One region of the Halobacillus sp. KGW1 genome, then DNA from elsewhere that is predicted to be linked to it. Evidence: riboswitches for the same ligand, from Rfam matches in the RefSeq annotation. Region 1 holds a riboswitch; each other region holds the start of a gene.
What was found. Region 1 has a riboswitch for S-adenosylmethionine ahead of metK (methionine adenosyltransferase). Riboswitches for the same ligand answer to the same signal wherever they lie in the genome.
Positions count from the first base shown of each region.

Region 2: it holds a riboswitch for S-adenosylmethionine, as region 1 does, so the genes downstream of both, mmuP (S-methylmethionine permease) here and metK (methionine adenosyltransferase) in region 1, are expected to answer to the same signal.
Region 3: it holds a riboswitch for S-adenosylmethionine, as region 1 does, so the genes downstream of both, AXG56_RS14115 (5-methyltetrahydropteroyltriglutamate--homocysteine S-methyltransferase) here and metK (methionine adenosyltransferase) in region 1, are expected to answer to the same signal.

Region 1 is NZ_LSOC01000003.1:5,127-10,954, reverse strand. Features, by position in the region: gene ytkD (RNA deprotection pyrophosphohydrolase) at 1-260, shown strand, start outside; gene pckA (phosphoenolpyruvate carboxykinase (ATP)) at 308-1,897, opposite strand; SAM riboswitch class I at 2,215-2,329, shown strand; gene metK (methionine adenosyltransferase) at 2,544-3,740, shown strand; gene AXG56_RS08995 (gamma carbonic anhydrase family protein) at 3,778-4,296, opposite strand; gene AXG56_RS08990 (alpha/beta hydrolase) at 4,357-5,136, shown strand; gene AXG56_RS08985 (tetraprenyl-beta-curcumene synthase family protein) at 5,153-5,828, shown strand, end outside.
Region 2 is NZ_LSOC01000004.1:242,475-248,302, reverse strand. Features, by position in the region: gene AXG56_RS16165 (DUF350 domain-containing protein) at 1-410, opposite strand, end outside; gene AXG56_RS16160 (DUF4247 domain-containing protein) at 434-982, opposite strand; gene AXG56_RS16155 (hypothetical protein) at 1,000-1,635, opposite strand; SAM riboswitch class I at 1,838-1,947, shown strand; gene mmuP (S-methylmethionine permease) at 2,037-3,443, shown strand; gene mmuM (homocysteine S-methyltransferase) at 3,409-4,359, shown strand; gene AXG56_RS16140 (GntR family transcriptional regulator) at 4,546-5,196, shown strand; gene gabT (4-aminobutyrate--2-oxoglutarate transaminase) at 5,216-5,828, shown strand, end outside.
Region 3 is NZ_LSOC01000003.1:1,034,288-1,040,115, forward strand. Features, by position in the region: gene AXG56_RS14105 (YibE/F family protein) at 89-1,225, shown strand; gene AXG56_RS14110 (YibE/F family protein) at 1,222-1,992, shown strand; gene AXG56_RS14115 (5-methyltetrahydropteroyltriglutamate--homocysteine S-methyltransferase) at 2,090-3,196, opposite strand; SAM riboswitch class I at 3,280-3,383, opposite strand; gene AXG56_RS14120 (carbohydrate kinase) at 3,568-4,677, shown strand; gene AXG56_RS14125 (pseudouridine-5'-phosphate glycosidase) at 4,674-5,612, shown strand; gene AXG56_RS14130 (malate:quinone oxidoreductase) at 5,746-5,828, opposite strand, start outside.

The DNA.
Region 1 (5,828 bases):
AGGAAGAGACAGGTGCGAGAATTAAAGAGTTGACGTATATCGGTCAATACCATGTGGATGGTAAAGGTGGCACGGTTATAAAGAACGTATATTATGCCGTCATATCTGAACTGGCCGATCAGGAACACTATTTTGAAACACACGGCCCTGTCTTATTCCGACATCTCCCAAAGAACATGAGAGTGAATGAGCGCTTCAGCTTTATGATGAAGGATGAAGTCCTTCCGGAATGCATGAAACGTATTCAGCGTCATATCTGAAGAATAAATATCCCCCACGTGACCACGTGGGGGATATTTTATGATGTTCAGCTATGATAGGAAGGTCCTGCTTTCCTGATTGCTTCGCTCGCATAAGTGAATTTCTCAAAGTTCTTATGGAACTTTTCGGCAAGCGCTTTAGCGCTCAGGTCGTAGGCCTCTTTATCTGTCCATGTCTTACGAGGTGACAATACCTCATCAGGGACACCAGGGCAGTGGGTGGGAACGTGTAAACCGAAGAAAGGATCTTTATACGTCTCCGCTGAGCTTAATTCTCCTTCCAACGCAGCGTGAATCATAGCTCTTGTGTAGCTTAACTTGATCCGCTGTCCTTCCCCGTAAGACCCTCCGGACCATCCTGTATTCACTAGATAGACGTCGGTCTGGAATTGATCAATTTTCTCGCCAAGCATTTCTGCATACTTGGATGGAGTCAAGGGAAGGAATGGAGAGCCGAAGCAGGCGGAGAATGTCGCCTGCGGTTCTGTAATTCCCCTTTCTGTACCTGCGAGTTTGCTGGTATATCCGCTCAGGAAGTGGTACATTGCCTGTTCCTTCGTCAACTTACTGATCGGAGGGAGAACGCCTGTAGCATCAGCGGTCAAGAAAATGATCGCATTTGGATGACCAGCTACACTGGGCTGTACAGTGTTGGATATATGTTCAAGCGGATAAGCCGCACGAGTGTTTTCTGTCAAACTTGTGTCGTCATAATCCGGTTCATGTGAGTCTGCGCTTAGTATGACATTCTCCAGAACCGATCCAAAATGAATCGCATCGTAAATTTGTGGTTCCTTTTCTTTAGAAAGGTTGATACACTTGGCGTAGCAACCGCCTTCAATATTGAAGACGCCGTAGTTCGACCACGCATGCTCGTCATCCCCGATCAAACGGCGGGAAGGATCTGCAGAAAGGGTGGTCTTGCCCGTTCCGGATAACCCGAAGAAAAGAGCGACATCGCCTTCTTTACCAACGTTCGCTGAACAGTGCATCGGCAGGATGTTTTTCTCCGGAAGAATATAGTTCATGACGGAGAAAATCGATTTTTTGATTTCCCCGGCATACTCGGTTCCGCCAATTAAGACGATACGGTGTTTAAAGGAAATCATGATGAACGCTTCTGAATTTGTCCCGTCCACTTCAGGATCAGCCTTGAAGGTCGGAGCGGATATAACCGTGAATTCCGCTTCATGATCTGCCACCTCTTCCGTATTTGGACGAATGAACATCTGTTTAGCGAAAAGATTGTGCCACGCAAACTCTGTCACGACCTGGATGGGAAGACGATACCGTGTTTCTGCGCCGGCAAACCCTTTGAAAACAAAGAGTTCTTCCCGCTTCTTTAAATACGTAAGAACTTTGTGGTAAAGCTGAACGAAAGTACTCTCGTCAATCGGCGTATTGATCGTACCCCAATCCACTTTTTGTTCGGACGTGTCGTCTTTGACGATGAATTTGTCTTTTGGTGATCTGCCGGTGTAAGTACCAGTAGTCGCTTGAATTGCACCTTTTTCTGTTAATGTGCCTTCGTTGCGAGAGAGGATCTTCTCCACCAAGTGCGGAACGGAAAGTTGGTGATGGACATTTTCTTGAGCTAGTAATAGGTTAAGTTCAGACATTTGGTTAATGGTACTCATATAAGTCGACCCGCCTTTGTCAAATAATTTAATCATCCTTAAGATGGAATTAGTATAACACATTCATTTTTATAGTCCATACTATTTGGTGAAATTGTTTCCAATATTTTGTGAACAAATATTGGCTTCCTGTTAAAATCCGGATGGTTTATTTCTATCCTATGTTTTTTCCGGTGTGAACGTTTATAAATGGAAAGAAAAGGTGGCGGGTCCTTGGTTTTGTAAGGATCCGTAAAAACCGTACCTGGTCGGGGAGACGGGTGGAATCTGATTGACATGTTACATGGTTTTCGATACGATAACGAAGAACGGAAACTCTCTTATCCAGAGTTGGTGGAGGGACAGGCCCTTTGAAACCCAGCAACCGTCATGAGAATGGCATGGTGCTAACCTGAAGCAGGAAGGAACGAATTCCTTCTTGGACGATAAGAGCGAAAGGAAGCAGCCCCTTTCCTCGACATTAGGAAGGGTTTTTTCTTTTTATGGAGAAATATCCGAGCCGGAGGTCATCCGGTATAGATTCCTATATAAAGCTCTAATGGTTGTGGATGAAGCATGAACGAAGGAAACGGTTTTTCGTTTCTGCACATACTGGTAAAGAGTTCCGTCTAATACTTTGTACTTACAGAAGGAGGAGTTTTTCAGAATGCCTGCCAATCGCCGGTTATTCACATCAGAGTCAGTTACAGAAGGTCACCCCGATAAAATATGTGACCAGATTTCTGATGCCATTTTAGACGAAATTTTAAAAAATGACCCGAATGCTCGGGTTGCATGTGAGACAACAGTGACCACGGGACTTGTGCTCGTCTCAGGAGAGATCAGTACAAATACTTATGTAGACATCCCATCCATCGTTCGTCAAACAATTAAAGATATTGGATATACTCGAGCCAAATACGGCTTCGATGCGGATACGTGTGCCGTTCTGACTGCCATCGATGAGCAGTCCCCTGATATTGCAGGCGGAGTGGATGAAGCATTGGAATCCCGCGAGGGCAAGATGAGCGACGATGAGATTGAAGCGATCGGAGCTGGAGATCAGGGCTTAATGTTCGGTTTTGCTAATAATGAAACGAAAGAACTAATGCCTCTTCCTATTTCACTGGCACATAAACTGTCCAAGCGTCTTTCGGATGTCCGTAAAGACGGCACGCTGGATTACCTGCGCCCGGACGGGAAGACACAAGTGACCATCGAGTACGATGAGCTGGATAAACCTGTCCGCGTAGATACCATTGTCATTTCTACACAGCACGCGGAAGAAATTACATTGGAGCAGATTAAGAAAGATCTGCGCGACCATGTGATCGGTCCTGTTGTACCGGCGGAGCTCATTGATGAGCAGACGAAATACTTCATCAATCCGACAGGTCGTTTCGTTATCGGCGGTCCTCAAGGGGATGCCGGCTTGACGGGAAGAAAAATCATTGTGGATACGTATGGCGGATATGCCCGTCACGGCGGAGGTGCTTTCAGCGGGAAAGACGCGACGAAAGTGGACCGCTCTGCTGCTTATGCAGCCCGCTATGTTGCGAAGAACATCGTAGCTGCCGGACTTGCAGACGCTGTGGAAGTGCAGCTTGCGTATGCAATAGGTGTAGCGCAGCCGGTTTCCATTGCCATCAACTCGAATGGTACTGGCAAAGTATCGGAAGAGAAGCTGGTAGAAGCTGTGCGTGATCTGTTCGATCTGCGCCCTGCCGGTATTATCAAGATGCTGGATCTGCGTCGACCTATCTACCGTGATACGGCTGCTTATGGTCATTTCGGCCGCACGGATATTGAGTTCCCTTGGGAGCGTACGGACAAAGCAGAACAATTAAAATCTCGTTTTAATTAAGGACAAAAAAAGTACCCGCAAGGGTACTTTTTTGTTTTTAATCTTTTTCTTGCTGCTGTTTATAATAGTTTCCTTTCTCTATGTAAGTGGTTCTTATCCTTTCCAACTCTTGATAGTCATGCTCGTTCAGTTCCCGAACTACTTTCGCGGGCCGGCCGAAAGCGAGCGTCCTTGGAGGGATAACTTTTCCCGGCGGGACGAGGCTCCCAGCGCCGATGAAAGCTTCTTCTCCAATTATCGCTCCATCGAGTATGAGGGACCCCATACCAATCAGTGCGTTTTTCTTAATGTGTGCGGAATGCAGGGTCACTTGATGACCGACCGTCACGCCATCTTCAAGGATGAGTGGTTGACCCGGGCTTTGATGAAGCATACTGAGATCCTGTACATTTGTATTCCTGCCGATATGTACCGGAGCTACATCCCCGCGGATGACGGTTTTAAACCAGATGCTTGCTCCTTCATCGATAAAAACATCTCCTGTAATAACGGCATCATCAGCGATGTAAGCCGTCGGGTGTATAGACGGGCGCTTTCCTTTATATTCGCAAATCATAGTAAACCCCCTTATAATATTAGTTAAGGATAGTATAGCAGATGGAACGGGGGATAGACTGTGAATAAAAAGCAATCTCCAGCATCAGACGGCACCATCATTATCGTCCACGGAGCATTTGAACATGGTGGAAGATATGAGCGGTTGGCGGATCGGCTTCATAAAGATGGTTTCGATGTTATATACGGCGATCTGCCTGGCCAGGGGAATTCACCCGGAAGGAAAGGTCATATCCATTCCTTTGAGGAGTACATAAAGACAGTAGAGGGCTGGATCGGGGAAGCGGATCCCGATAAAAAAATATTTCTGCTCGGTCATAGTATGGGTGGTCTTGTAACGGTGCGGGTAATGGAACAGCTGCAACAGAAAATGGATGGTATCATCCTCTCGTCTCCTGCATTGGCTATTAAAGGCAGTGTAAGTGCGCCTGTGGAATGGTTGTCCTACCTATTGAATATCATAGCGCCCTCTTTACGTATGGATGCCAACCAAGACCCTTCATTGATTACAAGGGATACCGTGAAAGTCGAACAGTTTCGTAAAGATCCACTTGTCCTTAAGAAAGTCTCTGTGCGTTGGTACCGGGAGTTTCAACGTGCTTCCCGTCTGGCTTTCCGGGACGTCAACCAGTTTCCGGATGTACCTCTTCTTGTCTTGCAGGCGGGACGTGACGAACTGGTAGTGGCGGAAAAAACGGCAGAATGGTTTCATATAGTGGATGCTAAAGAAAAAACATACAAAGAATGGCCGGAATTATACCATGAACTATTCAATGAGCCGGAGTGGGAAGATGTGTACCTTTATACACTTTGGTTTTTACAACAGCAACTCAAGAAATAGACAGGGAGGGAAACATATGAAAGCAAATGTACCGAGTAACGCCCTGCATCTCATGTACCACGTGTACAAAAATATCTTTCCTTCCGTTCATAGAGAATTGAACGTTTGGATTGATCGGGCGCGTCAAATACCAGATCCGGAATTAAGGACACAGGCACTTGCCAGCATTGAAAGCAAAACGTTCCATTGTGAAGGCGGGTCGATTTATGCAGTGCTTGCAGGGGAGAGAAGGGACGAAGCGGTTCGTTTTATCGTAGCCTATCAAACCATTAGTGATTATCTTGATAACTTATGTGACAGAAGTACATCGATGGATCCGAAAGATTTCCGCATGCTCCATCAGGCGATGGCGGATGCGCTGACGCCAGGGAATGAAAGACAAGACTACTATAAATATCGTGAGGAATCAGACGACGCCGGTTACCTCCATCTCCTTGTGAAAACTTGTCAGGACGTACTTCGGAATGCGGAAGGCTATGACATAGTCCTGGAGCATACTCGGAATCTTGGTTCCCTTTACAGCGATCTTCAAGTACATAAACATGTGGTGGAAGAGGAACGTATTCCAAGGTTACAGCAATGGTTTGAAGATCACCAGAAGGACTGGCCGCAACTGAAATGGTATGAATTTTCGGCATGTACGGGCTCTACCCTTGGTATTTTCTGCCTTGTCTCTTATACTCTTGGTGGAA
Region 2 (5,828 bases), on a different contig from region 1:
CCTGCTACGGCAAAACCGATGAAGATACTGACAGATGCCGCTACAAGGCCGACAGCGATGTTGTTTTTCTTTATTTCCTCTTCCGCTTTGAACGGAGTGATCCACTCGAACAAATAGTAGCCGGCAATCATCAACAGAAAGCCGATGAAGATCCAGATAGAGGCGCTCCAAATACTTAAATTGTGGGCAATAGAAGATTCTGTAATGATACCTAGACCGATCAACTTCCCGGCGAACTGAGAAGCGACAGCGACGTTGCCCTTCAGCAGCTCTTCTTTATCGTTATAAGGGGTGAATTTTTCAAAGATGGCCATACAAATTCCTGCCAGGACAAGCATGACGATCCAATACAGCAAGGTCAATAGAAGGTCATAAACATTCAGTACTTCCGAAATATCGAATTCAAACATGGTTTTTCGCTCCTGTTCTTTTGTTATTTTCCTGCTCCGGGGCCGCCGCCGCGGACACCGGAGGATGTGCTGGATGACTGGCGTACGGATGGACTGCTCCCGGCATTTTTCACATAACTTCCACCGCTGCCGCCGATATACCCTGTATAAAAGAAGCCGCCGCGGTTATCGAGGTCCATAGCATAAACCTCTTCTGCTTCCTCTTCTATGCCGTAGTCCGAAAAGAAATCACTATCATAATTGTTCCGGACGAATTCTTTATCCGATACTTCGATGATGGTATCTTCTTCTTTCTGGGTGTCCTGATAGACCTGCACGAGGTAATCGTCGTAGAGCATTAAATCACGACCGTCTTTGGAGGCTTTATGTACGGCCTCTTCAGAGTCGGTGATGCCGGCTGCCACTTTCTCCGGCTTCTGATCATAAGCGCGGAAGATTTCCGATTTGTTGCCCACATCATCGTATACGATATCCTCCATTGGGTATTGATCCCCGACTGCATCCACTACGTTGGAGCATGCCGTCAAACACAGCAGGCCGAGCAGAATAACCGGGATGGATTTGAGTTTCATACTCTTCATCTCCTGTTTTATTCATTTTCTAGAGGGCGTAGCATTAAGGAATTCAAGCGCCAGTGTGTTTCCTTCATACTGGACTGCCAATGTGGAGGGTAGTCTCCCTGCACCTCGAAGCGATCGGTATATGTCCGGTCTTCATCATCCGTGATGACCCGTTCCAATTCGAAGGAGAAGGTTACCCACACATCATATTGGAAGGTCGCCCATTCCACCCCGTGATCGGTTTCGGTGCTGAGCGGGCTCACCGGCTGTTCATCCAAATAAGATTGAAATTGCTTGTTCCGTACGGTGTAATGGACATCTGTGATGTGCTCCGGATCGACTTCTTTGTTCATATAAACGTCACGAAGAGCGGTTTCATAAACCCGTTCATACAAAAAATAGGCATCCAAAGCACCCCAATTTTGATTGTCGATCTCGTTTAACGCAGCTATCGTATGAGTGAGAAAAGCAACTTCAGTAGGCTCATAGTCTTCATCTGTGATGTAGGTATCCATTGATACAGTCAGGTTGTCGGGTTTCTCTGAATCTCCTTCTCCATAGACATCAATTTCTCCCGGCATGAACATACCAATGAGCACGAGCAGTGCGAATATGGAGCCGATGACGATTCCTGATATTTTTAGTATTTTTATGAAGGTTTTCATTGTCTATCACCTCCTCAGAAAGGGAACGGAACGTGAGTGTTAAGGCAATTTCATCCATTTTAACCACTCTCATTATACGTTCCTATGAATCTAGAAACAACAAAATTCGAGGATATTCGGAACATTCAAGTTGCAGCGTAAGAATAAAATTCAGCGTTGACATTTTTTATTTGCGTTGTTAGAGTATTTAAAAAATACATATTTCTTATCCAGAGAGGTGGAGGGACTGGCCCTTTGAAGCCTCAGCAACAGGTCTGAATGCAGACACTGTGCTAATTCCAGCGGGTGTTGAATAACCCTGATAGATAGGAGCTTCCTTTTATTTGTCGGTAAACGCACCCGCTCCAGGGTGCGTTTTTTTATGTATTTTTAGATGAAGAGAAAGTGGAGGGGAAGAGAAAATGGAACAGAACTTCAAAAGAGAAATGAAAACACGCCACCTTGTGATGCTGTCACTCGGTGGAGTCATCGGAACCGGGCTGTTCCTCAGTTCCGGATACACCATCCAGCAGGCAGGACCATTTGGGACGGTGCTTGCCTATTTGATTGGTGCGTTGGTCGTTTACTTAGTGATGCTCTGTCTTGGTGAGTTGTCTGTACATATGCCTGAGACTGGTGCGTTTCACAGTTATGCCGCGAAGTATATCGGTCCGGGAACGGGGTTTACGGTTGCCTGGCTTTACTGGCTCACCTGGACAGTGGCGCTGGGATCGGAATTCACAGCTGCCGGACTGATGATGCAGCGGTGGTTCCCGGATATAAGTGTATGGATATGGAGCGCTTTATTCGCGATTTTGATCTTCGGATTGAATGCATTCACCGTGAAGTTTTTTGCAGAATCAGAGTTTTGGTTTTCTTCTGTCAAAGTCATCGCCATTTTTCTATTTATTCTACTTGGTCTGGCTGGAATTTTCGGTATTGTGCCGCTTGCAGATTCTGAACCAGCTCCGTTCTTTTCTAATTTCACAGAAGCCGGTTTGTTTCCGAATGGGGCTTTCGCCATCTTAATGACGATGCTGGCGGTCAACTTCGCATTCTCCGGTACAGAGTTGATCGGTATTGCGGCGGGAGAAACGGTCGATCCCGCGAAAACAATCCCGAAAGCCATCCGGACGACGCTCGTACGGCTCATTCTTTTCTTTGTAGGAACAATTATTGTGCTTTCCGCGCTGCTTCCGAGTTCGGAAGCCGGAGTCATTGAGAGTCCTTTCGTTGCCGTTTTGGAAAGAGTCGGTGTTCCATTTGCCGCAGATATCATGAACTTTGTCATCATCACGGCTATTTTGTCTGCAGCGAATTCAGGGTTATATGCCTCCTCCCGTATGCTGTGGTCTCTCGCGGATCGGAAGACGATCTCTCCGAAATTCGCGAAAATGACGAAGAAAGGCATTCCGCTGAACGCCATCTTATTCAGCATGCTTGGTGGGGGACTGGCTCTGTTGTCCAGCATCATTGCGCCCGATACCGTCTATATCGTGCTGGTATCGATTTCAGGACTTGCAGTCGTTATCGTATGGATGAGCATCAGTCTTGCTCAATTTAATTTCCGGCGGGCTTATGTGAAAGCTGGGAACAAGGTGGAGGACCTGGGATACCGGGCGCCGCTTTATCCATTGGTGCCGATCGCATCGTTCCTGCTCTGTCTTGCCGCCTGCATCGGAATCGCCTTTGATCCGACACAGCGGATCGCCCTGTATTGTGGAATTCCATTCATCATCCTTTGTTATGCAGGGTATTATCTGTCACAATCCAAGAAGAAACGGAGAGTAGAACATGTCGAACAGAATCAACAAGCGCAATCCTATTAAACAACTATTGGAAACAAAGAAAACGATTATTCTCGATGGGGCGTTGGCGACAGAATTGGAGACATACGGCTTCGACCTTGATGATCCACTTTGGTCCGCCCGTGTGCTGCTTGAGAATCCGGATGCTATCCGTAAGGTTCATGCCGATTATTTCCGTAATGGTGCGGATATTGCCATCACCGCTAGTTATCAAGCAACCATTGATGGGTTTAAGCAGCGGGGGATCGACGAAGATAAGGCGCGCACATTAATTAAAGATACCGTTCGCCTGGCACAGGAAGCACGCTCGGATGTCTGGAGGGAAGCGGATGACAGAGCTTATCCTGTCGTTGCAGGTTCGGTTGGCCCTTATGGCGCCTACCTTGCTGACGGCTCAGAATATATCGGGAACTATGGTGTCACGGATGAGCGGCTGAAAGAATTTCACCGTCCCAGAATAGAAGCGCTCATCGAAGCGGGTGCCGACGTGCTTGCCTTTGAAACGATTCCTTCCCTCCAGGAGGCGAAAGTACTGACGGAATTATTGGGCGAGTATCCGGGCGCCAGTGCGTGGCTTTCCTTTTCCTTGAAGAATGGCAGCCAAATCAGTGATGGAACGGAATGGAGACGTTGTATAGATGTGATCGAAGGGAGGGAGCAGGTGGTAGCAGTCGGAGTGAACTGTGCTCCGATTCCTGATGCGACAGAGGCAGTCGGCCATATCCGGGCTCTTACAGATAAGCCGATTATTTTATACCCGAATTCGGGAGAAACATACGATCCCGACACGAATGACTGGTACGGGGAACGCTCCTGCCAGCGTTTCGATGAGCAGTCCGATCGGTGGGTGGAAGCCGGGGCAACGATCATAGGAGGCTGTTGTCGTACGACTCCTGATCACATTCAATCGCTGGCAAGGCGCTGGCAGAATAGGTAAAAAGAGAAAGGCCTTTCTGATTGGGAAGGTCTTTTTTTATGTGTAAAAAGCACTAGACAAGCGGATGAATTTTTATGCAATAATCACTAAATTCAGAAAATTATGTGGAAACTTTGTGAATTTTAAGATAACATGTTGTTAGAAGTAAATTGTATACAATCTTCGAATACAATGGTGGGATGCAAAATGAGTAGTAGTGAAGAGAGAGCATATGAAAAGGTGAAACGTGCCATTATGCTGAAACGGCTTGTTCCGGGACAGCGAATTACGGAAGATTGGGTAAGTAAAGAGTTAAATATGAGCAGAACTCCGATAAGAGCTGCTTTCAAGCGATTGGAAAGTGAGAAATTGATAGAACTGGTTCCCAATAAGGGGGCGATTGTTTACAAACCGTCCAACAAAGAGCTTCGGGACGTTTTTGAACTGAGAATTGTTTTAGAAACTTATGCAGCGAGACTTGCGGTTCCTAAGCTGGATGATGCTCATCTGGAACAGCTTGAAATTCTACTTTCCGATGAACTGGAAACCTACAAGTCCAAGAATTTCGAGGAATTCCTTCGGGTCAATGGTTTGATCCATACGTTCTTATCCGAGGTATCCGGCAATGAATTCCTTCTACAGGAAGTCGACAAGTTGAATCAGTGGTCGGACTGTTATTTAATCCTCCGAGATGAATTTTACTCGACACCAATGAATGAGGTTAAATCGATTCCCGAACATCGGGTGATATTCGAACATTTGCAGGAGAGGGATTCTGAAGCAGCGGAGGCAGCAATTCGTAACCATTTGCTCTCGACACTGAGTGATTTGTCTGAACGAACATCGGTTTTCTATTAATTAAAAGGAGTGGTTAAACATGTCTAAGCACGTATCTATCCAAACAAACATCCCAGGTCCAAAAGCGAGCGAGCTGCTGGAACGCCGTCATCAAGTAATTCCTGATTCAGTAAGCTACGGCATTCCAACATTTGCACAGAAAGCGGAAGGAGCCAAAATCACGGATGTGGACGGTAATACATTCATCGACTTCGCAGGTGCGATCGGTACGATCAACGTCGGCCACTGTCACCCGAAAGTAAAAGAGGCCCTCCATGATCAAATTGAAAAATTCATTCATACCGGATTCAATGTAATGATGTATGAACCGTACGTCGCTCTTGCTGAAAAATTGACACAGCTTGCTCCTGGATCTCATAAGAAGAAGGTGCTTTTGCAGAACAGTGGTGCAGAAGCTGTAGAAAATGCCGTTAAGATTGCTCGAAAATATACTGGCAGACAAGCCATCGTCACATTTGCCAATGCGTTCCACGGGCGTACGCTGATGACGATGTCCATGACGAGCAAAGTAAAGCCGTATAAATATGAATTCGGTCCATTCGCACCGGAAGTGTACAAGGCTCCTTTCCCGTACAGTTACCGCCGTCCTGAGGGAATGTCAGAAGAGGCTTATATCGATTTCATGATCGAAC
Region 3 (5,828 bases), 1.0 Mb from region 1:
ATAAGCGCGTTATTCAGCGGACTCTTTCAAGAGCCCAGTTTTCCACTGTCCGCACCGCCGGACGGTTGGCATGGAGGCTTATTCAAACATGAAGGCAGGAAAGATACTTACCCGTATCACCCACCGCCAATGGATCGTCATCACCCTGCTCGCCATCACCTGCATCGCTTCGATGGTATTCGTCAACCATAACGCCGGACTTTACGGCCGCACGATTGCAGAAGTGACCGATACGAAGACGGTCGATACGGAGAATGTTACAGACATCCACGACAATAAAGACACCATTTCTACACAAACCATTTCCGGGGAAATATTGAACGGACCCCATAAGGGTAAAAAAATCGACATGAGCAACGAATACTCTTCTTCGGAAGCATACGACCAAAAGTACGAGGAAGGGAATGAAGTGTTTGTTTCCATCGATGAAGATTCGCTGCAGGAAGATGGACTGACCGGTGCGATCATCGATGCAAAGCGTGACAAATACGTCCTCGCTGCCGCCTGGGTCTTCCTTTTTCTACTGTTGATTGTCGGTAGAAAGCGCGGCGCACTCTCGATCGTCAGCCTCGTCGTCAACGCAGCCTTGATGTACTTCGCGCTCGATCTTTATATCGCCAATTCCGACGGTACCCTGCTCTTTATCTGCAGCGGGCTCGTCATTTTGTTCAGCATCGGGTCACTCCTTTTCTTAAACGGATTCAATCAGAAGACGTATGCTGCCATTCTATCTACGCTGATCGGCATTTCCGTTTCTTTAGCGATCGCCTATTTCGTCATCCAGGCCCTGCAGGGGAACGGCCTCCGCTATGAGGAAATGCAGTATTTGACCCGTCCGTACAGGGAAGTATTCATGGCCGGGCTGTTCATCGGCTCGCTTGGTGCCGTGATGGACGTATCGATCACGATCGCTTCGTCACTGTTCGGACTCTATGAGAAGGATGCCGCCATCACAGGAAAGGCATTGCGGAAATCCGGTATGGACATCGGAAAGGACGTCATGGGGACCCTGACGAGCATCTTGTTCTTCGTCTATGCCGCCGGCTCGATCCCGTCGATTCTTCTCTACTTGAAGAATACATCGCCGCTCGGCTTCACGCTGTCCATGAATCTGTCGCTTGAAATAGCCCGGGCGCTTGTCGGCGGCATCGGCATTGTCCTGACGATCCCGATCAGTGTCTACACTACACTGTTCATCATTAACGCAAAGAGGAAGAGATCATGAATGTACTAGTCGCCTTAACCGCCATATTATTCCTATTGATGGTCCTCGTCGGAGGAAAAAAAGGAGTACGATCGTTCGCATCGTTATTCTTCAACTTCGTCATTCTCATCGTCGCGCTGTTTTTCATGCTCGATCCGCACATCAATCCGATCATCGTGACCATCATCGCCTGTGCGGTCATCAGCTACGTCAACCTGATTTACGTGAACGACTGGAATTTGAAGACGGGCACCGCGTTTCTCGCTACGATGGTCACGATCGCCATTTTGCTCGTCGGCATCCACTTGATTACAGATATGTCGATGATCCAAGGGTTCAGTGAAGAAGATTCCGACAGCCTCGCGCCCTACTCGTTATACATCGGGCTCGATTTCGTGAAAATCGCCGCCTCCGTCATCATCATCGGGACAATCGGCGCCATCACGGAAGTGGCGATTTCCATCACGTCATCGATGAGTGAGGTGCAGCACCACCATCCGGAGATCTCAAGGAAGGACTTGTTCGTCTCCGGCATGAACGTCGGCCGCGACATCCTCGGGACGGATACGAACACGCTGTTCTTCGCCTTCTTCGGCGGCTACCTTGCCCTGCTTATCTGGTTCAAGGATTTGGACTATTCGCTGGGCGAAATCGTCAATTCCAAAGTGTTCAGTGAAGAGATGATCGCGATCTTTTGTGCCGGCATCGGCATTGCGCTCATCATTCCGGTCGCAGCGGCCATCCATTCCTTTTTCGCGGTGCGGAAGAAAGCGATGGCTGCTGAATAATACCCCTTAGCAGAGGACGGGGCGTCCCCATTTACCGGACCCCGCTCTCCACACAAAAAGCGTCCGGCTCGTAAGCCGGGCGCTTTTTCTATACTATCTATCTCCAAACTTCCCCTGCAATTTCAAGCACGTGGCGGATCTTCGCCCACTGCTCTTCTTCTGAAATCACATTCCCCTCTTCCGTCGATGCGAACCCGCACTGCGGGCTGAGACAGAGCTGGGACATCGGCACATAGTCGGATGCCTCTAAGATCCGGGCTTTGATCCGGTCCGGGTCTTCCAGTTCGCCGGTCTTCGATGTAATCAGGCCGAGGACGACCGACAGATCCGGGCGGTTGACGTGACGGAGCGGTTCGAAGCCGCCGGAGCGTTCATCATCGAATTCCAGGAACAGGCCGTCGACGTCCAAACCGTCGAAGATCGTCTCCGACAGCGCTTCATAGCTCCCTGTCGTCATGAAGGTCGAACGGAAGTTTCCGCGGCAGATGTGCATCGTGATCAACAGGTCTTCCGGACGCTCTGCGATCGATTCGTTGATCGAACGGGCACACAGGGTAGCGGCACGTTCCGGATCGCGGCCTTCCGCAGCAATCGCTTCTCTGCCTTTTTCCGAGAAAAAACTCGCCCAGGCGGTATCATCGAGCTGCAGGTAGCGGCACCCTTCTTCGTAAATCCGCTGGATGAATCCTTGGTACGCATCCACCAAATCCGCGAGCAGCGCTTCATCCGTCGGGTAGATCTCCCTGTCGATGTCGGCACGGAACAGGAGCATGTTGGGGCTCGGAATCGTCAGCTTTGCGACGGAATCGCCGGCGATCTCTTTCAGGAAACGGAAGTCCCTGATGGCCGGATGATCCGTGAACCCGACCTTTCCAGTCACTTTGACACCGCGCGCCTTCGTCTCCACCCCGTCGAACGGAAGTCCCTTCTCCTTGTCGTAGCCTTCCACTCCATCGAGTCCTTCAAGGAAATCGAAGTGCCACCAGCTGCGACGGAAATCCCCGTCTGTCACGGCAGGAAGTCCTGCCTCTTTCTGTTTCGCGACAAGCTTCGTTATCTCTTCGTCTTCGATCCGGCGCAGCTCTTCTTGGGAAATCGTCCCCTCCGCTTTCTGCCGGCGCGCTTCCTTCAAACGCTCAGGTCTCAGGAAGCTCCCGACATGATCGCCTTTGAATGGAGCTCGTTTGATGGTTGAATTCGTCATCTCTATCATCCTTCTTCCGTTGAAATTAAAAAAATCCACACTTCTCACCAAAAGAAGAGCGGATTACCTGCGTATCTAACCTCTTCTCATCTGCAAGCACGTACGCTTCTGGAATTAGCACAGTACCCGTCAGGAGTCTGCTGCTAAGGCTTCAAAGGGCCAGTCCCTCCACCTTTCTCGATAAGAACGTTTATCTATGAAGTTGTTAGCCCCACTATACAGCAATTCCCAAACGATTGGCAACCTGTTGTCGGAAAATTTTGTCGATAAGTCGGACGTACGACCTGTCTCTATTTTATTGCTAGCTTTTTCCAATTCAGCTACTTTAGACATATGTTCCATGAATCAAACATTTGTCCGGAGGGCTGTCTATGTTACCAAACAAACTGACCGACCGCGAACGTCAGGTGTATGAACAGATTGCAAATAACCCGTATATTTCCCAACACGACCTCTCCCAAATCCTCGCCCTGTCCCGGTCCACCGTCGCCAACGTCATCTCCCAGCTTGTACAGAAAAATATTCTGCTCGGCCGCGCCTATGTCCTGAATCATTCCCGTCCTGTCCTCTGCATCGGTGCCGCCAACGTCGACCGCAAGTATCACTGCCTGGAGCGCTTCGACTATAAGACATCGAATCCGGTGCGATCGACCGCAAGCGCCGGCGGCGTCGCCAGGAACATCGCGGAAAACCTCGGTCGTCTCGGAAACCGGCCGACACTCATCACTGCTGCCGGCAGAGATGCCGACTGGGAGATCATCGCCCGCGCCTCTGCCGAGTATATCATAATGGACGGCGTCCTCCATCTGCCGGACCGGAACACAGGCACGTACACCGCTGTCCTCGACGAGCACGGAGAAATGACGATGGCCTTCGCCGATATGGCTATTTACGACGCTGTTCTTCCGGAGGAGATCCGTCGTCACGAGAAGAAATGGAAGCAGGCCGAATGCGTCATCGCCGATTTGAACTGCCCGCAGGAGACGCTCGCCTTCCTGCTTAAGGAAGCAGCCGCCGACCACACGCCGGTCGCCTTCATCACCGTCTCGATACCGAAAATGAAGCGGCTGCCCTCGGATATCAGCGGCCTGACGTGGCTGATGACGAACGTCGAAGAAAGCGCCGCACACTTCGACATTCCCATTCAAAACGAAGCCCAGTGGAAAGGCGCCGTTGAACACTGGCTCGCCTGCGGTGTCCGCTATGTCACGGTGACATGGGGCAAGCGGGGTGTCATGGTCGGGGAAAGCGGTGGCAGCATCCGCCACTATCCCGCCCCTGCCCTCGACACGACCGTAGACGTCACGGGCGCCGGAGATGCATTCTCCGCTGCAGTGCTGCACGCCTGGCTCGACGGCAGTCCACTGTCCGAAGCCGTCCATGCCGGACTGAAGAGCGCCGCCCTCTGCGTCCAGACGACAGCAACCGTCCATACCGATTTGACGACCCATCTATTAAAAAAACAGGAGGAGTTCCTATGAATCTCAATCCCTATCTCTCCCTATCACAAGAAGTGAACGAAGCTTTGGATAAAGGAAAGCCTGTCGTCGCCCTCGAATCCACCATCATCTCCCACGGTATGCCGTATCCTGAAAACATCGAAACGGCGAAGGAAGTCGAGCAGATCATCAGGGATAACGGAGCCGTCCCGGCGACGATCGCCATCCTTGACGGCCGGATCAAAATCGGGCTGACAGCGGAAGAATTGACAGCGCTCGCCTCAAGGGATGATATCACCAAAGCTTCCCGTAAAGACCTCCCGTATCTGCTTGCGACCGGCCGCTCCGGTGCGACGACGGTAGCCGCAACGATGATTTGTGCCGACCTCGCCGGCATCCGCCTGTTCGTGACCGGCGGCATCGGCGGCGTCCACCGCGGGGCCGAAACGACGATGGACATATCGGCAGACCTGGAGGAGCTCGCCAGGACGAACGTCGCAGTCATCTGTGCCGGTGCGAAATCGATCCTCGACCTCGGCCTGACCCTCGAGTATCTGGAAACGAAAGGAGTACCGGTGATGGGGTATCAAACCGACTCCCTTCCTGCCTTCTTCACGCGCACATCCGACTTTGCCGTCCATTTCCGCGTCGATGACGCAGAGGAAATCGGGCGCATCCTTCATACGAAGTGGGAGCTCGGTCTTCAAGGAGGAGCCGTCATCGCCAACCCGATCCCTTCCGGTCACGCCCTTGATGCGTCCTACATGACGGGCGTCATCGAAGCGGCGCTCGTTGAAGCGAAGCAGCAGAGCATCACAGGCAAGGACGTCACACCGTTCCTGCTGGATCACGTCAACCGCGCCACCGAAGGCAGAAGCCTCGCCGCTAACATCGAACTCATCAAAGCGAATGCCGGACTCGGAGCCGCTGCAGCCGTCGCTTTTTATGAACAAAAGAAAAAAGCCTATCAGCGATAGGCTTGTCCAGGAAGAAGCATCTTTTTCCATCCGCCGGCGGGAAAAGGGGGGACCTTTCCCCTTCTCCGACCCGATCGGCGACTGCTTTTGGAAAACGATATGCTTCTTATTTTTTTCTTCTTTCTATACACCCCTAACTAAAGATCAGTTCCTTTTTTGCCAGACCAAGCGCCTCATCTGTCGTACGGTGGATATCCTGGATCATCCGCGGGTGAT